DNA from 2 places in the Variovorax sp. efr-133-TYG-130 genome. Region 2 is predicted to be linked to the other one. Evidence: riboswitches for the same ligand, from Rfam matches in the RefSeq annotation. Region 2 holds a riboswitch; the other holds the start of a gene.
What was found. Region 2 has a riboswitch for glycine ahead of QRN67_RS21455 (D-amino acid dehydrogenase). Riboswitches for the same ligand answer to the same signal wherever they lie in the genome.

Region 1: another riboswitch for glycine. It lies ahead of gcvT (glycine cleavage system aminomethyltransferase GcvT); the one in region 2 lies ahead of QRN67_RS21455 (D-amino acid dehydrogenase).

The regions. Positions count from the first base shown of each region.
Region 1 is NZ_JARVTD010000040.1:50,583-58,350, forward strand. Features, by position in the region: gene QRN67_RS30275 (hypothetical protein) at 483-1,043, shown strand; glycine riboswitch at 1,359-1,449, shown strand; glycine riboswitch at 1,462-1,574, shown strand; gene gcvT (glycine cleavage system aminomethyltransferase GcvT) at 1,620-2,792, shown strand; gene gcvH (glycine cleavage system protein GcvH) at 2,856-3,227, shown strand; gene gcvP (aminomethyl-transferring glycine dehydrogenase) at 3,276-6,185, shown strand; gene QRN67_RS30295 (DUF3014 domain-containing protein) at 6,211-7,122, opposite strand; gene QRN67_RS30300 (DUF2855 family protein) at 7,258-7,768, opposite strand, start outside.
Region 2 is NZ_JARVTD010000027.1:76,968-84,735, forward strand. Features, by position in the region: gene QRN67_RS21430 (DMT family transporter) at 1-218, opposite strand, end outside; gene QRN67_RS21435 (LysE family translocator) at 215-814, opposite strand; gene QRN67_RS21440 (aminotransferase-like domain-containing protein) at 937-2,391, shown strand; gene QRN67_RS21445 (PhaM family polyhydroxyalkanoate granule multifunctional regulatory protein) at 2,483-3,235, shown strand; gene QRN67_RS21450 (FIST signal transduction protein) at 3,281-4,561, shown strand; gene QRN67_RS21455 (D-amino acid dehydrogenase) at 4,580-5,881, opposite strand; glycine riboswitch at 5,975-6,093, opposite strand; glycine riboswitch at 6,108-6,196, opposite strand; gene rfbB (dTDP-glucose 4,6-dehydratase) at 6,311-7,381, shown strand; gene rfbD (dTDP-4-dehydrorhamnose reductase) at 7,378-7,768, shown strand, end outside.

The DNA of each region.
Region 1 (7,768 bases), on a different contig from region 2:
CCAGCGCCGGGATCGTGCCGCGCAGCAGGTCCATGCGTGGAATGATCAGCCAGCGGCGCAGCGAAAAGGCCAGTCCGGCGACGAAGGCCATGCCCGCGGCAAATGCCGGCCTGCCCGACCAGGCGTAGCAGAGCGCCGCCGCGCTGCCCGTGAGCATCGTCGCGAGGTAATACACGTTGAACAGGCCACGGATGAAGCGCGAGTCCAGCGGCGTGTCGTGCTTGAGGATCAGCAGCGGCAGCGATCCCATCATGAAAAAGCCCATCCACACGAGCAGCAGGACTGTCGCCATGAGTGCAAAGACGATGGGAAGCATGAGGTGGGCCCCTTCCGCGGTGCCGGAGCATACCGCCGGGCAAGGCAGTCGAGGTACCGGGAAATCGTGCGGGGCCAACGCCATTTCCATAAGCGAAAAGGGTTCATGAAGATGTCACCGCTTGCAACGATGCTGCTGCCCTCGATCTCCGAAAGCTGTGGCTGCCATGTTTCCCACCAAGACCGACAAGGCGCGCGACGAACTCCAGGGCGGACAGCGCACGCTCAGCCAGCGTGAACGCGCACTGCTGCTCATGGCCGACGGGCGGCGTTCGCTGAGCGACTTCAGCCCGCTGTTCAGCACCCGCGACGAAGCCGAGCAGGCCATCCAGACGCTGGTGCAGCGCGGCTATCTGCAGACTCCGAAGGTGGCGGTTGCCCCCGGCAAGGCCGTGCCCCCTGCCCCGGCGCCCGCCCAACCCGCACCGCTCCCCGCGAGCGAGCCGATCCAGATCGCCACATCGGCCGACACCTTCGACGGCAAGCGCTCCCTGGCCACCACGCGCATGTTCCTGTTCGACATCTGCGAGCGCATGTTCGTGCGCCGCGATCCCAAGTTCGCGCTGCAGATGCGCGACGCCCTGCGCGAAGCCCGCGACCGCGAAGCCATGCTGACCATCGCCGCGCTCATGCTCACGGAAATCGAGAAAGCCGCCGGGCCCGAGCGCGCCGAATCGCTGCGCGAGCGGATCGACAAGCTGCTGCCGCCGGCTGAAGTCGTGCACTGACTGGAACAGCGCTCTCTTGTGCCGAGTGCTGTTAGGGGCGCGCTCACGCCGACGGGGTACCTTGCTCCGCGAATGTCCTCCGCCCTTCGGGCTCCCCCTTTATTTCGCTGCGCAAGGCACCCCATCGTCGTGATCGATAGACCACGCGGTTGAACTGCCCGAACAAGCGCCGTACCCACCGTGCGCGGGGCGCCGGGTGCTCCCCGCAGCGAAATAAAGGAGGAGCCCGAAGGGCGGGGGACATTCGCGGAGGGGAGCACGCGGTGGCCTGCGCACAAGCCCTGAACACAGCGCTCCTTCCCGTATCAACTACACTCGGCGGGGTCAGGAGAGAGCCCCGCCAGCCGGGGCCGCCGAAGGCGCAGGGGTTTCCCGAACGCTCAGGCAAAAGGACTGACAAGGCGCCGGCGAACACCGGCGTTTCCTTGCTGGAGAGAGGCCGCCGTACCGCAAACGGCGCAGCGGCCCACCGAAGGAGCAAACCCCGATCGTGGGGCGAATCTCTCAGGTAAAGCGGACAGCAGGGGTGGCCCATGGCTTGCGTCATGGATTTTGTCTGCCCCTTTGGAGTGCCCCGTGGCCGCTTCCTCCGCACCCGCTACCGAACTTCTCAAGACGCCGCTGCACGACCTTCACGTGGAGCTCGGCGCCCGCATGGTGCCCTTCGCCGGCTATTCCATGCCGGTGCAGTACCCCGCCGGCCTCATGGCCGAACACAAGCACACGCGCGATGCGGCCGGCCTGTTCGACATCTCCCACATGGGCCAGTTGCGCCTCGTCGGCCCCGACGCCGCGGCCGCCTTCGAAACCCTGATGCCCGTCGACGTGATCGACCTGCCCGCCGGCAAGCAGCGCTACGGCCTGCTGCTGAACGACGAAGGCGGCATCCTCGACGACCTGATGTTCTTCAACGAAGGCCACGGCTCGCTTTTCGTGATCGTCAACGGCGCCTGCAAGGTGGCCGACATCGCGCACATCCAGCAGAAGATCGGCTCCCGCTGCGAGGTGCAGCCCTTGCCCGACCACGCCCTGCTCGCGCTGCAGGGCCCCAAGGCCGCGGCCACGCTGGCGCGGCTGTCGCCCGGCATCGAGCGCTTCGTGTTCATGACCGGCGGCGCGCTGCAGATCGGCGGCATTCCCGCCTTCGTCACCCGCAGCGGCTACACCGGCGAAGACGGCTTCGAGATCTCGGTGGCCGCGAAGGACGCCGAGCCGCTGGCCCGCCTGCTGCTGGCCCAGCCCGAGGTCAAGCCCATCGGCCTGGGCGCGCGCAATTCGCTGCGGCTCGAAGCCGGCCTGTGCCTGTACGGCAACGACATCGACACCACCACCACGCCGGTCGAGGCTTCGCTCAACTGGGCGATGCAGAAGGTGCGCCGCGCTGGCGGCGCGCGCGAAGGCGGCTTCCCCGGCGCCGCGAAGATCCTCGCGCAGCTCGCCGCCGCCACGGCGGGCACCGCCGGCCACACCGACCACGACACGCTGAAGCGCAAGCGCGTGGGCCTCGTGGCGCTGGAGCGCATTCCGGTGCGCGACGGCACGGTGCTGCAGTCATTCGAAGGCCAGGACATCGGCATCGTCACCAGCGGCCTGCTCGGCCCCACGGCCGACCGCTGCATCGCCATGGGCTACGTGGCCACCGCCTTCGCCGAGCCCGGCACCCGCGTGCAGGCCATCGTGCGCGGCAAGCCGGTGCCGATGGAAGTCTCGACCATGCCTTTCGTGCCGACCCGCTATTACCGCGGCTGAACGCGGCAGACCCGGCTAGGCTCTGCACCCCGATTCATTTTTTCCACGAGGAGTTTTCTCACCATGAGCATCAAGTACACCAAGGACCACGAATGGGTGTCGGCCGAAGGCGACGCAGCCACCGTCGGCATCACCTTGCACGCGCAGGACGCGCTGGGCGACGTGGTGTTCGTCGACCTGCCCGAAGTCGGCAAGACCTTTGCGCAGGGCGAAGTTGCCGGCGTCGTCGAGTCGGTCAAGGCGGCAGCCGACGTTTTCATGCCCGTGTCGGGCGAGATCACCGAAGTGAACGAAGCCCTGCGCGCCGACCCGTCGCTGGCCAACAGCGACCCGCTGGCCGCCGGCTGGTTCTTCAAGGTCAAGCTGAGCGAGCCCGCGCAGCTCGACGCCCTGCTGGACGCCGCCACCTACGACAAGTTCGCGGCCGAGTCCTGATCGCCTGATTTTTCTTCCGAGCCCCCTTCTTCCCGAGCCCCCACCGCCATGCCGATTCCCGCCCTTCCCTCTTTGCAAGAACTAGAGAATGCCGAAGAATTTCTCGCCCGCCACATCGGCATCGATGCGGCGGACGAGGCGCGCATGCTGCCGGTGATCGGCTCGGAAACGCGCTCGGAGCTCATCGACGGCATCGTGCCCGCGGCCATCCGCCGGGCGCGGCCGATGCGGCTGCCGGCCCCCGTGACCGAAGCCGACGCGCTGGCCGAGCTGAAGGCGATGGCCTCGAAGAACAAGGTGTTCAGGAACTTCATCGGCCAGGGCTACTACGGCACGCACACGCCGGGCGTCATCCTGCGCAACATCCTCGAGAACCCCGCCTGGTACACCGCCTACACGCCCTACCAGGCAGAGATCTCGCAGGGCCGCATGGAAGCCCTGCTCAATTTCCAGACGATGGTGTGCGACCTCACGGGCATGGCCATCGCCAACGCGTCGATGCTCGACGAAGCCACGGCCGCCGCCGAAGCCATGACGCTCGCCAAGCGCAGCGTGAAAGCCAAGAGCAACGTGTTCCTGGTGTCGGGCGACTGCCATCCGCAGACCATCGAAGTCATCAAGACGCGCGCCGCGCCGCTGGGCATCGAGGTGAAGGTGAGCACGGTGTCGGAAACGCTGCCGCACCTGATGGTGAGCGGCGCATTCTTCGGCGTGCTCGCGCAGTACCCGGCCACCACCGGCCACGTGCACGACCTGCGCCCGCTCGCGGGCCATGCGCACCAGTGCGATGCCGCCTTCATCGTGGCGGCCGACCTGCTGGCGCTGACGCTGCTGGTCGCGCCGGGCGAGTTCGACGCCGACATCGTCTGCGGCACCACGCAGCGCTTCGGCATGCCGCTGTGCAACGGCGGCCCGCACGCCGCCTACCTGGCCTGCCGCGACGAGTTCAAGCGCTCGCTGCCGGGACGCCTGGTGGGCGTGAGCGTCGACACGCACGGCCAGCCCGCCTACCGCCTCGCGCTGCAGACGCGCGAGCAGCACATTCGCCGCGAGAAGGCCACCTCCAACATCTGCACCGCGCAGGTGCTGCCGGCCGTGGTGGCCAGCATGTACGCCGTGTACCACGGGCCCGACGGCCTCACGCGCATCGCGCAGCGCGTGGCGGCGCTCACCGCCATCCTGTCGGCGGGCCTGTCGCAGATGGGCCGCGAGCCGGTCAACACCACCGCCTTCGATTCGCTGACGATCCGCACCGGCGACGACACGCCGGCCATCATCGAGCGCGCGCAGGCCGCCGGCGTCAACCTGCGCCAGCGCCTGCAGCAGCACCTGGGCATCTCGCTCGACGAGACCACCACGCGTGCCGACGTCGAGACGCTGTGGGCCCTGTTCGCGCCCGCCGGCAAGCAGCTGCCGCGCTTCGACGACCTGGCCGCGAACACCACGCCGCTGATCCCCGAAGACCTGCGCCGCGCGAGCGCCTTCCTCACGCACCCGGTGTTCAACACCCACAAGAGCGAGACCGCCATGCTGCGCTACATCCGCAGCCTGTCGGACAAGGACCTGGCGCTCGACCGCAGCATGATCCCGCTGGGCAGCTGCACCATGAAGCTCAACGCGACCAGCGAGATGATCCCCATCACCTGGCCCGAGTTCGCCAACATCCATCCCTTCGCGCCGGCCGACCAGCAGCTCGGCTACGCCCAGCTCGATGCGCAGCTGCGCGCCTGGCTGTGCGAGGCCACCGGCTACGCGGGCATCAGCCTGCAGCCCAACGCGGGCTCGCAGGGCGAATACGCGGGCCTGCTGGCCATCAAGTCCTTCCATGAAGCCAAGGGCCAGGGGCATCGCAACATCTGCCTGATTCCATCTTCCGCGCACGGCACCAACCCCGCGAGCGCGCAGATGGTGGGCCTGCAGGTGGTGGTGACGGCCTGCGACGCGCAGGGCAATGTCGACATGGACGACCTGAAGCGCGCCTGCGAAAAGCACAGCGCCAACCTGGCCGCGGTGATGATCACCTACCCCAGCACCCACGGCGTGTTCGAAACTCGCGTGAAGGAACTCTGCGAGCTGGTGCATGCGCACGGCGGCCGGGTGTACGTGGACGGCGCCAACATGAACGCGCTGGTCGGCGTGGCTGCGCCGGGCGAGTTCGGCGGCGACGTGAGCCACCTGAACCTGCACAAGACTTTCTGCATTCCGCATGGCGGCGGCGGCCCGGGCGTGGGTCCGGTCTGCGTGGTCGAAGACCTGGTGCCGTACCTGCCGGGCCATGTGACGGCCGGCGTGCCCTCGCACGGCGTGGGGGCCGTGTCGGCGGCCCCGCTGGGCAACGCGGCCGTGCTGCCGATCAGCTGGATGTACTGCCGCATGATGGGCGCCAAGGGCCTGCAGGCCGCGACCGAGACGGCCATCCTGAGCGCCAACTACATCAGCGCGCGCCTGAAGGACCACTACCCCACGCTGTACGCCAGCCCCAATGGCCACGTAGCGCACGAGTGCATCCTCGACCTGCGCCCGCTCAAGGACACCAGCGGCGTCACCGCCGAGGACGTGGCCAAGCGCCTGATCGACTACGGCTTCCACGCGCCCACGCTGAGCTTCCCTGTGCCCGGCACGCTGATGGTGGAGCCCACCGAGAGCGAGCCGCTGGCCGAGCTCGACCGCTTCATCGACGCGATGATCGCCATCCGCGGCGAAATCCGCCGCATCGAGGAAGGCGTCTGGCCGAAGGAGGACAACCCGCTCAAGCACGCGCCGCACACCGCCGCGAGCCTGCTGGGCACCGAGTGGAGCCACCCGTACTCGCGCGAACTCGGTGCGTTCCCGCTGGCCACGCTCAAGAACGCCAAGTACTGGCCGCCGATCGGCCGCGTCGACAACGTGTACGGCGACCGCAACCTGTTCTGCAGCTGCGTGCCCGTGGGCGACTACCAGGAAACCGAAGAGGCCTGAGTCCAGTTGCCCAGGCCGGCCTGGGCTACTGCGACTTCTTCTTCGCGAGGTCCGCGGTCGCGATATGCTGGCGCAGCCCGCGCAGGCTGGCCTTCATCTTGCGCTCGTTCTCCGGGCCCATGCGCACCATGATCTTCTGGCCGGCGCTCGCCTTCTCCAGCGCCTGGTCGACGTACTCGTAGCGCACCCACGGGCGCTGCGAAGGCACGTCGCCCTTCACCTCGACCAGCCGCACCTGCACCGGGCCCTTGGGCTCGGGCGCCTGCAGCAGGTTGTCGATCACCGCGATGAGCCGGTCGTTGAAGTAGCGCCCCGGGTAGCCCAGCTCTTCATAGGCCTGCTGGAACAGCGGATAGAGCCTGGCGTACACCGCCGCGGCCTTGGCCGGATCGACCGACTGCACCAGCATCACGAAGCCGTTGTAGCGCGCCGCGTTGTTGGCGGAAATGGTCTGCGCCTCGCCCTGCCCCTCGGTGATGAAGCGCTGGCCCGTGGGCTGCACCGGCCATGCGCTGGCGGGCGCCTGCTCGCGCGCCAGGTTGTCCACCGTGGCCACGAAGCGCCGCACGATGCCGTCGGAACGCAGGAAGGCTTCGGCGTTCTTCGCGCCCAGCAGCTCGGCCAGCGCCTTCATCACGCGCGAATCGGAATCGGCGAGCTTGGGCAGCGCGGCGTCGGGCGGCGCGAGCGCATCGACCGGGTTCTGCGGGCCGGTGGGCTCGGCCTTTGCGGGCGTTGGCGGCGGCGGTGCGTCGGCCGGCGCGGCGGCCACGGGCGTGGGCTCCGGCGGCTTTTGCTGTTGCTGGTACCAGCGCCAGCCGAAGAAGCCGGCGGCCAGCAGCACCAGCACGATGACGATGATCGTGCCAACGGGCGTCTCGCGGCGGGGGCGGAATTCGGGTGCGTCGCGCGTGTCGCGGATATCGCTTTCGGGCATGGGTCGGTTTCCTTTGGCTGGCGTGGAAGGCACAGGGGAGACGAAGCTATGGTGCACCAATAAGGGCACCGCAGCGTCCGCATCGCTCCCTGTCGTCGTAACGCCCTGTGACGTGCCGGCCCGGCGGAAGTTCAGTCAGCCTGCGAGCCGCACCACATGCGCCTGCCGCGGGTCGACCTTGCCGGCGTGCAGGTCGGCGATCACCGCCTGCGCATGCGCGAAGCCCTCGCCCTGCGCCAGTGCCATCCAGCGGTTGCCGGGCCGGCTGATCTCGGCGATGAAGCGGCCCTGCGCCTCGTTGAAACGGCGGTTGACCTCCTGCGGGCCCCAGTCGGCATTGCGCTTGCGGATCTGCACCGGCGCAAAGTAGAGCTGCGGCGCGGGGCCGGGCAGCATCGTGGTGTCGCCGAGGAACTCGGTCTTCTGCGCGGAGCCCGCATAGCAGTCGTAGACCAGCGATTCGCCGAAGTGGTGGTGCACGGTCGCGCGCAGTTCGTCGTTGCCGGAGAAGTCGACATACAGCGTGGGCACGTCGGCGGGCAGCGTGGCGATCTCTTCATAGGCCAGCGTGCGGTCGTAGCAGCCCAGGCCTTCCACGAAGGCGCGATTGCCGGTGGACGTGGCGGCAATCAGCTCGAGCCCTTCG
Region 2 (7,768 bases):
TGCGGGGCCGGGCGCGGCGAGCGCGTCACCAGCAGGAAGACGGCCGACAGCACGCCGGCCAGCGCCGCGCGCCCGAGCGTGACGAACCAGGGCGACAACTGCGGCGCGTCTTGAGAGCCGGTGGCCAGCCGCGTCATCGGCAGCGTGATGGCGAACATGGCCACGCCGACGACGCCGAGCCACATGCCCAGCGTCTCGTCCTTGATGCCCGGCCTCATACGCTCACCATCCACCAGGCGGTGAGCACCAGCACCAGGCCCATCGCGCGGTTGAACCACAGCAGCCGCGCGCCTTTGGACAACCAGTCGCGCAGCAGGGCACCGACCAGCGCATAGGCGAAGTTGCTGGCGAAGGCGAAGAACAGCATCACCGGCGCCACGATGGCGAAGCGGCGCAGCGCATCGGGCTGCCCGGCGATCCAGCCGGCCACCAGCGTGAGCGCCAGCAGCCAGGCCTTGATGTTGACGAACTGCAGCATCACGCCCTGGCCGAAGCCGACCGACAGCCTGGCGCTGTCGGCGTTGCCGAGCGTCGCGCTGCCGCTGAGCTTCCAGGCCAGCCACAGCAGGTAGCCGATGCCCAGGGCCTTGATGGCCACCCGCAGCGGCGGCACCGCCACCACCAGCGCGCCGATGCCTGCGGCGCACAGCACCAGAAGCAGCGTCCAGCCGACCGGCACCGCGACCACGAAGCGCATCGCGCGCGGCAGGCCGCCGTTGGCCGCCAGGGCGGTCGAGAGCGTGGTGTTGGGACCGGGCGAGAAACTCATCGCCGTGGCCAGCACCAGCAGCGCGGTGAATTCTTGCCAGTTCATGACACACACTCTAAACTTGAGACCATTACAGTTCCAGTACAGATGATCGAACAAACACTGAAACTGTATTGGTCATTCCTTCGGCACAGAGCCCACAAGGCTCTTCTGGAACACGGGCACGCATGCTGACAAGAACCTCCACCCAGTCGCTCACGGGGCAGCTGGCAGACCGGCTGGCCGAACGCATCCGTACCCGGCTGCTGCCGCCCGGCGCGCGGCTGCCCTCCGTGCGCGAATGCGCGCGGCAGCAGGGGGTGAGCCCCTACACGGTCGTCGCCGCGTACGACCAGCTGCTGGCGCAGGGGCTGGTCGAAGCCCGCCGGCAGCGCGGCTTCTACGTGCGCGACGCCGCGCCGGTACAGGAAGGCCGCCTGGCCAATCGCACCCATGGGACCAATGGCACGGATGCCATCGGCATGCCGGCGGCCATCGCCGTGCAGATGATGGCCTCGCGCGTGCCGGCCGACGCCAGCTCGCTGATCCGCAGCATGTTCCACCGGCCCAGCGACAAGCCGCAGCCGGGCATGGGCGTGTTCCCGCCCGACTGGATGTCGTCGACCTTCATGCCCACGGCCGTGCGGCGCATGACCAGCACGGCCGCCCTGCAGGAGCTGTCGCTCCAGTACGGCGAGCCCGCCGGCGACATGAGCCTGCGGCGCAGCCTGTCGCAGAAGCTGGTGGGCATCAACGTGCCGGCCACGCCCGACCAGATCGTGACCACCATCGGCGCCACCCACGCGCTGGACATCGTGAGCCGCACGCTGCTTCGCGCGGGCGACCCGGTGATGGTCGAGGAGCCGGGGTGGGCGCTCGAATTCGCGCGGCTCGAGGCGCTGGGCATGCGCATCCTGCCGGTGCCGCGCCGCGCCGACGGGCCCGATCTGGAGGTGATGGCGCAGTACTGCAAGCTGCACAGCCCCAAGCTGTTCGTGAGCGTGAGCGTGCTGCACAACCCGACCGGCTACAGCCTCACGCCGGGCAGCGCGCACCGCGTGCTCAAGCTGGCCAACGAGCACGACTTCCACATCGTCGAGGACGACACCTACAGCCACCTCGCGCCCGAGCACGCCACCCGGCTCAGCGCGCTCGACGGGCTGCAGCGCACCATCTACGTGAGCGGCTTCGCCAAGATCCTGGCGCCCAACTGGCGCATCGGTTTCCTGGCCGCGCCGCCCGCGCTGAAGGAGCGGCTGCTCGAGACCAAGCTGCTGGCCACGCTGACCTCGCCCACGCTGTTCGAGCGGGCGCTGTCGTGGTGCATCGACCAGGGCCAGCTGCGCCGGCATTCGGAGCGGGTGCGCATCCGCCTCGACGGGGCGCGGGGGCGGGCGGTGAAGCTCGCCATGTCGCACGGCTGCACCTTCGCGTCGGAGCCGGCGGGGCTGTTCGGCTGGGTCGACACCGGCGTGGACACCGACGCGCTCACGCAGCGCATGCTCGACCAGGGCTACCTGCTGGCGCCGGGCTCGCTGTTCCATGCGCGCCGGCCGCCGAGCACCATGATGCGCATCAACTTCGCGACCTCGCAGGACGCCACTTTCTGGAAGGTTTTCAGCAAGGTCCGCGACGAACTCTGACAGCAGGTAAATCCCCGCGCCGGCCGGGCCGGACGGCAAGGGCTTGGAGTAAGCTGGGAACACAAGAAAACCCTCCCAGGAGACCTTCCGCATGAGCAACGCCAGCAAGCCCTTCGACTTCAGCCAGTTCGTCCCCGGATTCGACTTCCTGAAGAACCTCGCCGGCGGTGCCGCGGCGGGTGCCGGTGCCGGTTCGGTGCCTGGGATTCCGAGCCTCGCGAGCTGGGTCGCGCCCACCCTGAGCGTGGAAGAAGTCGACAAGCGCATCCAGGAACTCAAGACGGTCCAGTACTGGCTCGAGCAGAACGGCCATGCGCTCAAGGCCACCATCCAGGCGCTCGAGGTGCAGAAGATGACGCTGTCGACGCTGCGCGGCATGAACGTGCGCATGGAAGACATCGCCAGCGCGTTCACCAAGCAGGCCGCGGCCATGGCCCCGGCGCCCGCGGCTGCAGCCCCGGCAGCCCCAGCGGAGCCGGAGCCCGAGGAGGTCGAGGAAGAAGACGAGCTGCCCGAGGAAGAGGAAGCGCCGGCGCCGCAGAAGACGAAGACGCGCGCACGTCCGGCCGGCGAGGGCGCCGGCGTGGTCGATCCCATGCAGTGGTGGGGCTCGCTCACCGAGCAGTTCCAGCAGATCGCCAGCTCGGCGCTGCAGGACGCCGCGCAGCTGAAGGTGCCGGCCATGGCCCAGCCGCTGGCCGACGCGGTCGGCAAGGCGATGGGCGGCAAGCCGGCGGCAACCAAGGCCCGCAAGCCCGTTGCCGCGGCAAAGAAGGCGGCGGCTCCGGCCGCCAGGAAAAAGACGTCGACCGCCGCGCGCAAGCGAACCTCCAGCCGGCGCTGACGTCATACCCATACATTTTTTGGAAAGAACGGGTTGGCACGCATCATGAAACTGTTTCCCTCCGGTCATGCCACCCACCCGCAATGGCGCATGGCGGCCGGCCTCGTGCTGGCCCAGTTGCGCGCACAGATGGCATTGCCCGACTACGCGCCGTCGCCGACGCTCGGGCTGCTCTACATCACCGACCACTACGCCGCCGAGGCGCAGGACATCCTCGACCACCTGAGCGCCGAACTGCCCGAGGTGACCGACTGGTCGGGCACCGTCGGCATCGGCGTGGCGGCCAACAACGCCGAATACTTCGACGAGCCCGGCATGACGCTGATGCTCTGCGCGCTGCCGAGCGACCAGTACCGCGTGTTCTCCGGCGTCGCGCCGCTGGGCAACTCCGAAATGAGCGGCTTCGAGGCCCACACCGCGCTGGTGCACGCCGACCCGGCCACGCCCGACCTGACCGAGCTGATCGCCGAGATGGCGGGCCGCACCGACACCGGCTACCTGTTCGGCGGGCTCTCGTCGGGCCGTGGCGGCGCGCTTCAGTTCGCGGTCGGCGGCAACGGCAACATCCGCGGCCATGGGGCGGCGGGCGGTGTGTTCTCGGGCGGCCTGTCGGGCGTGGTGTTCGGCGACGGCGTGCGGCTGGTGTCGCGCGTCACGCAGGGCTGCCAGCCGCTGCGCTCGGGCGCGGTGCGCGAGCGCGAGATCACCGAAGCCGACGGCAACCTGCTGCTCAGGCTCGACGGCGAACCCGCCCTGGACGTGCTGCTGGCCGACCTGCAGGTGTCGCTGGAGAGGCCGCAGGAAGCCATCGACGCCGTGCGCAACACGCTGGTCGGGCTGGCCGACGCGGGCAGCGACGGCATCCGCCGCACCGGCGACCTGGGCGCCGACGTGCTGGTGCGCCACATCATCGGGCTCGACCCGACGCGGCGCGGCATCGCGATTGCCGACACGGCCGAAGCCGGCATGCGGCTGACCTTCTGCCGCCGCAATGCGCAGGCGGCGCGGGCCGACCTGATGCGCATCTGCGCCGAGATCCGCGAAGAGCTGGAGCCCGAAGAGCAGACGCTGGCCACCGCGCGCGCCGTGGCTGCCGGCGAGGCCGAGGCGGCGCCGCATCCGGCGCGGCGCATCGCGGGTGCGGTGTACGTGAGCTGTTCCGGGCGTGGCGGCCCGCATTTCGGCGCGCCGGGCGCCGAGTTGCAGATCGTGCGGCACGCGCTGGGCGACGTGCCCCTGGTCGGCTTCTTCGCCGCCGGGGAGATCGCGCGGCACCACCTGTATGGCTATACCGGGGTGTTGACGGTGTTCACGTCCAACGACTGAACACCTTTCAGTCGCGGATCACGCCGGCTGCAGCATGCGTGGCTGCGGCGCCGGCATCCCCGTGAACGCGAAATCCACCTCCGGCGCCAGCCCGCTCACGATGCGCGCGATCGACTTGCCGGAGCCGCAGGCATGCGTCCAGCCGAGCGTGCCGTGGCCGGTGTTGAGGAACAGGTTCGCAAGCTTCGTCTTGCCGATCAGCGGCACGTTGCTTGGCGTGGCGGGGCGCAGGCCGGTCCAGAACTGCGCCTGCGTGGTGTCGCCGGCGCCGGGGAACAGCTCTTCGACGCGGCGCACGATGGCTTCGCAGCGCACGCGGTTCAGGTCGCGGTCGTAGCCGTTGAGCTCGGCCGTGCCGGCGATGCGCAGGCGGTCGCCGGATTCCGAGGTGTAGCGCGAGAACACGAGCTTGAATTCGTCGTCGGTCAGCGAGACCTGATGCGCTTTGGAGGCGTCTTTGACGGGCAGCGTGACCGAATAGCCCTTGGCCGGATAGATCGGCAGGCGGATGCCCAGCGGCGCCGCGAGCAGCGGGCTCAGCGAGCCCATCGCCATCACGAAGGCGTCGCCGCGAATGCGCTGGAAGCGGCCTTCGGCATCGGTGACCTCCACGTGGTCGATGCTGCCGCCGGCCTCGCGCAGGGCGGTGACGGTGTGGCTCATCAGGAATTTCACGCCGGCTTCGGCTGCGAGCCGGGAGAGTTCGCGCGCGAAGCGGTTGGCATCGCCGGATTCGTCCTCGGCCGTGTAGGTGGCACCGGCCAGCTTGGGGCGGATGTGGGCGAGGGCGGGCTCGATCCTCACGGCCTCATCGGCCGAGATGACCTGGCGCTCGCAGCCCAGGGCGCGCATCTGCTCGGCGGGCGCGAGGGCGCCGTCGAATTCCTTCTGCGTCGTATAGAAGTGCAGGATGCCCTGGGTGCGCTGGTCGTAGGCGATGCCGGTGTCGCGGCGCAACTGTTGCAACATCGAGCGGCTGTATGTGCCAAGACGCACGATCTGCTCGATGTTGTGGCGGGTGCGCGCCTGCGTGCATTCGCGCAGGAACTGCAGGCCCCACAGCCACTGGCGCATGTCGGCGCGGATGCGGAACAGCAGCGGGGCGTCTTCCTTGCCCAGCCACTGCAGCACCTTGAGCGGCGCGCTGGGGTTGGCCCAGGGTTCGGCATGGCTGACGGAAATCTGCCCGCCATTGGCGAAGCTGGTTTCGGCGGCCGGGGTGGCCTGCCGGTCGATCACGGTCACTTCGTGGCCGAGTTGCTGGAGGTAGTAAGCCGAGGTCACGCCGAGCAGGCCGGCGCCAAGAACGATCACGCGCATTTCAAGTACCTTTGAGGTGCTGCGCTTGAACGGCGGGCGAGGGTGAATACTATTGAATTAATAGCAAGCAACCGGACGACCGCTGTCCAAGTTGCCGCTCCCCCTGTCCTCGGTACCTGAGAGATTCACCCCGCTGCGCTCGCAGAGGGTTTGCTCCTTCGGTGCATCGCGACCATGTTGAAAGGGTGCGATGGCTCTCCAGACGGCGTTTCAGTTGATGCAGTACTGACCCCCTGTTCGGGCCGACCTGAGCGTTTATGGGAGTTTGCGCCTTCGGTAGGGCCATTTGATGGCCCGCTCTCCTGCAGTGGGGCGATTGTAGGCGGGGCTTGCGCAGGTGCCAACTGCGGAATTAAGGCCAGCGTGCCAATGGGATAATCGCCTGTTGATTTGCCGCAGGGCGATCGTTCCACAACAACAGGGGACCTCATGATCCTGGTTACCGGCGGCGCCGGTTTCATTGGCGCCAATTTCGTACTCGACTGGATCGCAAACAGCGACGAGCCTGTCGTGAACCTCGACAAGCTGACCTACGCCGGCAACCTCGAGACGCTCGCATCGCTCAAGAACAACCCGCAGCACATCTTCGTGCAGGGCGACATCGGCGACAGCGCCCTGGTCGACCGCCTGCTGGCCGAGCACAAGCCGCGCGCCGTGGTCAACTTTGCCGCCGAGTCGCATGTCGACCGGTCGATCCACGGCCCCGAAGACTTCGTGCAGACCAACGTGCTCGGCACCTTCCGCCTGCTCGAATCGGTGCGCGGCTACTGGAGCGCGCTGCCGGCCGACCAGAAAACGGCCTTCCGTTTCCTGCATGTGTCGACAGACGAGGTCTACGGCTCGCTTTCGAAGACCGACCCGGCCTTCACCGAAGAGAACAAGTACGAGCCCAACAGCCCGTACTCGGCCAGCAAGGCCGCCAGCGACCACCTCGTGCGCGCCTGGCACCACACCTACGGCCTGCCGGTCCTCACCACCAACTGCTCCAACAACTACGGCCCGTTCCACTTCCCCGAGAAGCTCATCCCGCTGATGATCGTCAACGCGCTGGCCGGCAAGCCGCTGCCCGTGTACGGCGACGGCATGCAGGTGCGCGACTGGCTGTACGTGAAGGACCACTGCAGCGCCATCCGCCGCGTGCTCGAAGCCGGCCAACTGGGCGAGACCTACAACGTGGGCGGCTGGAACGAGAAGCCGAACATCGAGATCGTCAATACCGTGTGCGCGCTGCTGGATGAGCTGCGCCCCAAGGCCGACGGCAAGCCCTACAAGGAACAGATCACCTACGTCACCGACCGCCCCGGCCACGACCGCCGCTACGCCATCGACGCACGCAAGCTCGAAGCCGAACTTGGCTGGAAGCCCGCCGAGACCTTCGACACCGGCATCCGCAAGACCGTCGAGTGGTACCTCGCGAACAGCGAGTGGGTGCGCAACGTGCAAAGCGGCGCCTACCGCGAGTGGGTCGAGAAGCAATACGACGCAAAGGCCGCGGCATGAAGCTGCTGCTGCTGGGCAAGGGCGGACAGGTCGGCTGGGAGCTGCAGCGCAGCCTTGCGCCGCTGGGCGAACTGGTGGCGCTCGATTTCGACAGCACCGATTTCCACGCCGACTTCAGCAGGCCGGAGCAATTGGCCGAGACGGTGCTGAAGGTCCGCCCCGACGTGATCGTGAATGCCGCAGCACACACGGCCGTTGACAAGGCCGAGAGCGAACCCGAATTCGCGCGCAAGCTCAACGCCACGTCGCCCGGCGCGGTGGCCCAGGCCGCCCAGCAGATCGGCGCGCTGATGGTGCACTACTCGACCGACTACGTCTTCGATGGCAGCGGCAGCAAGCCCTGGAAGGAAGGCGACGCGACCGGCCCGCTCAGCGTGTACGGCCAGA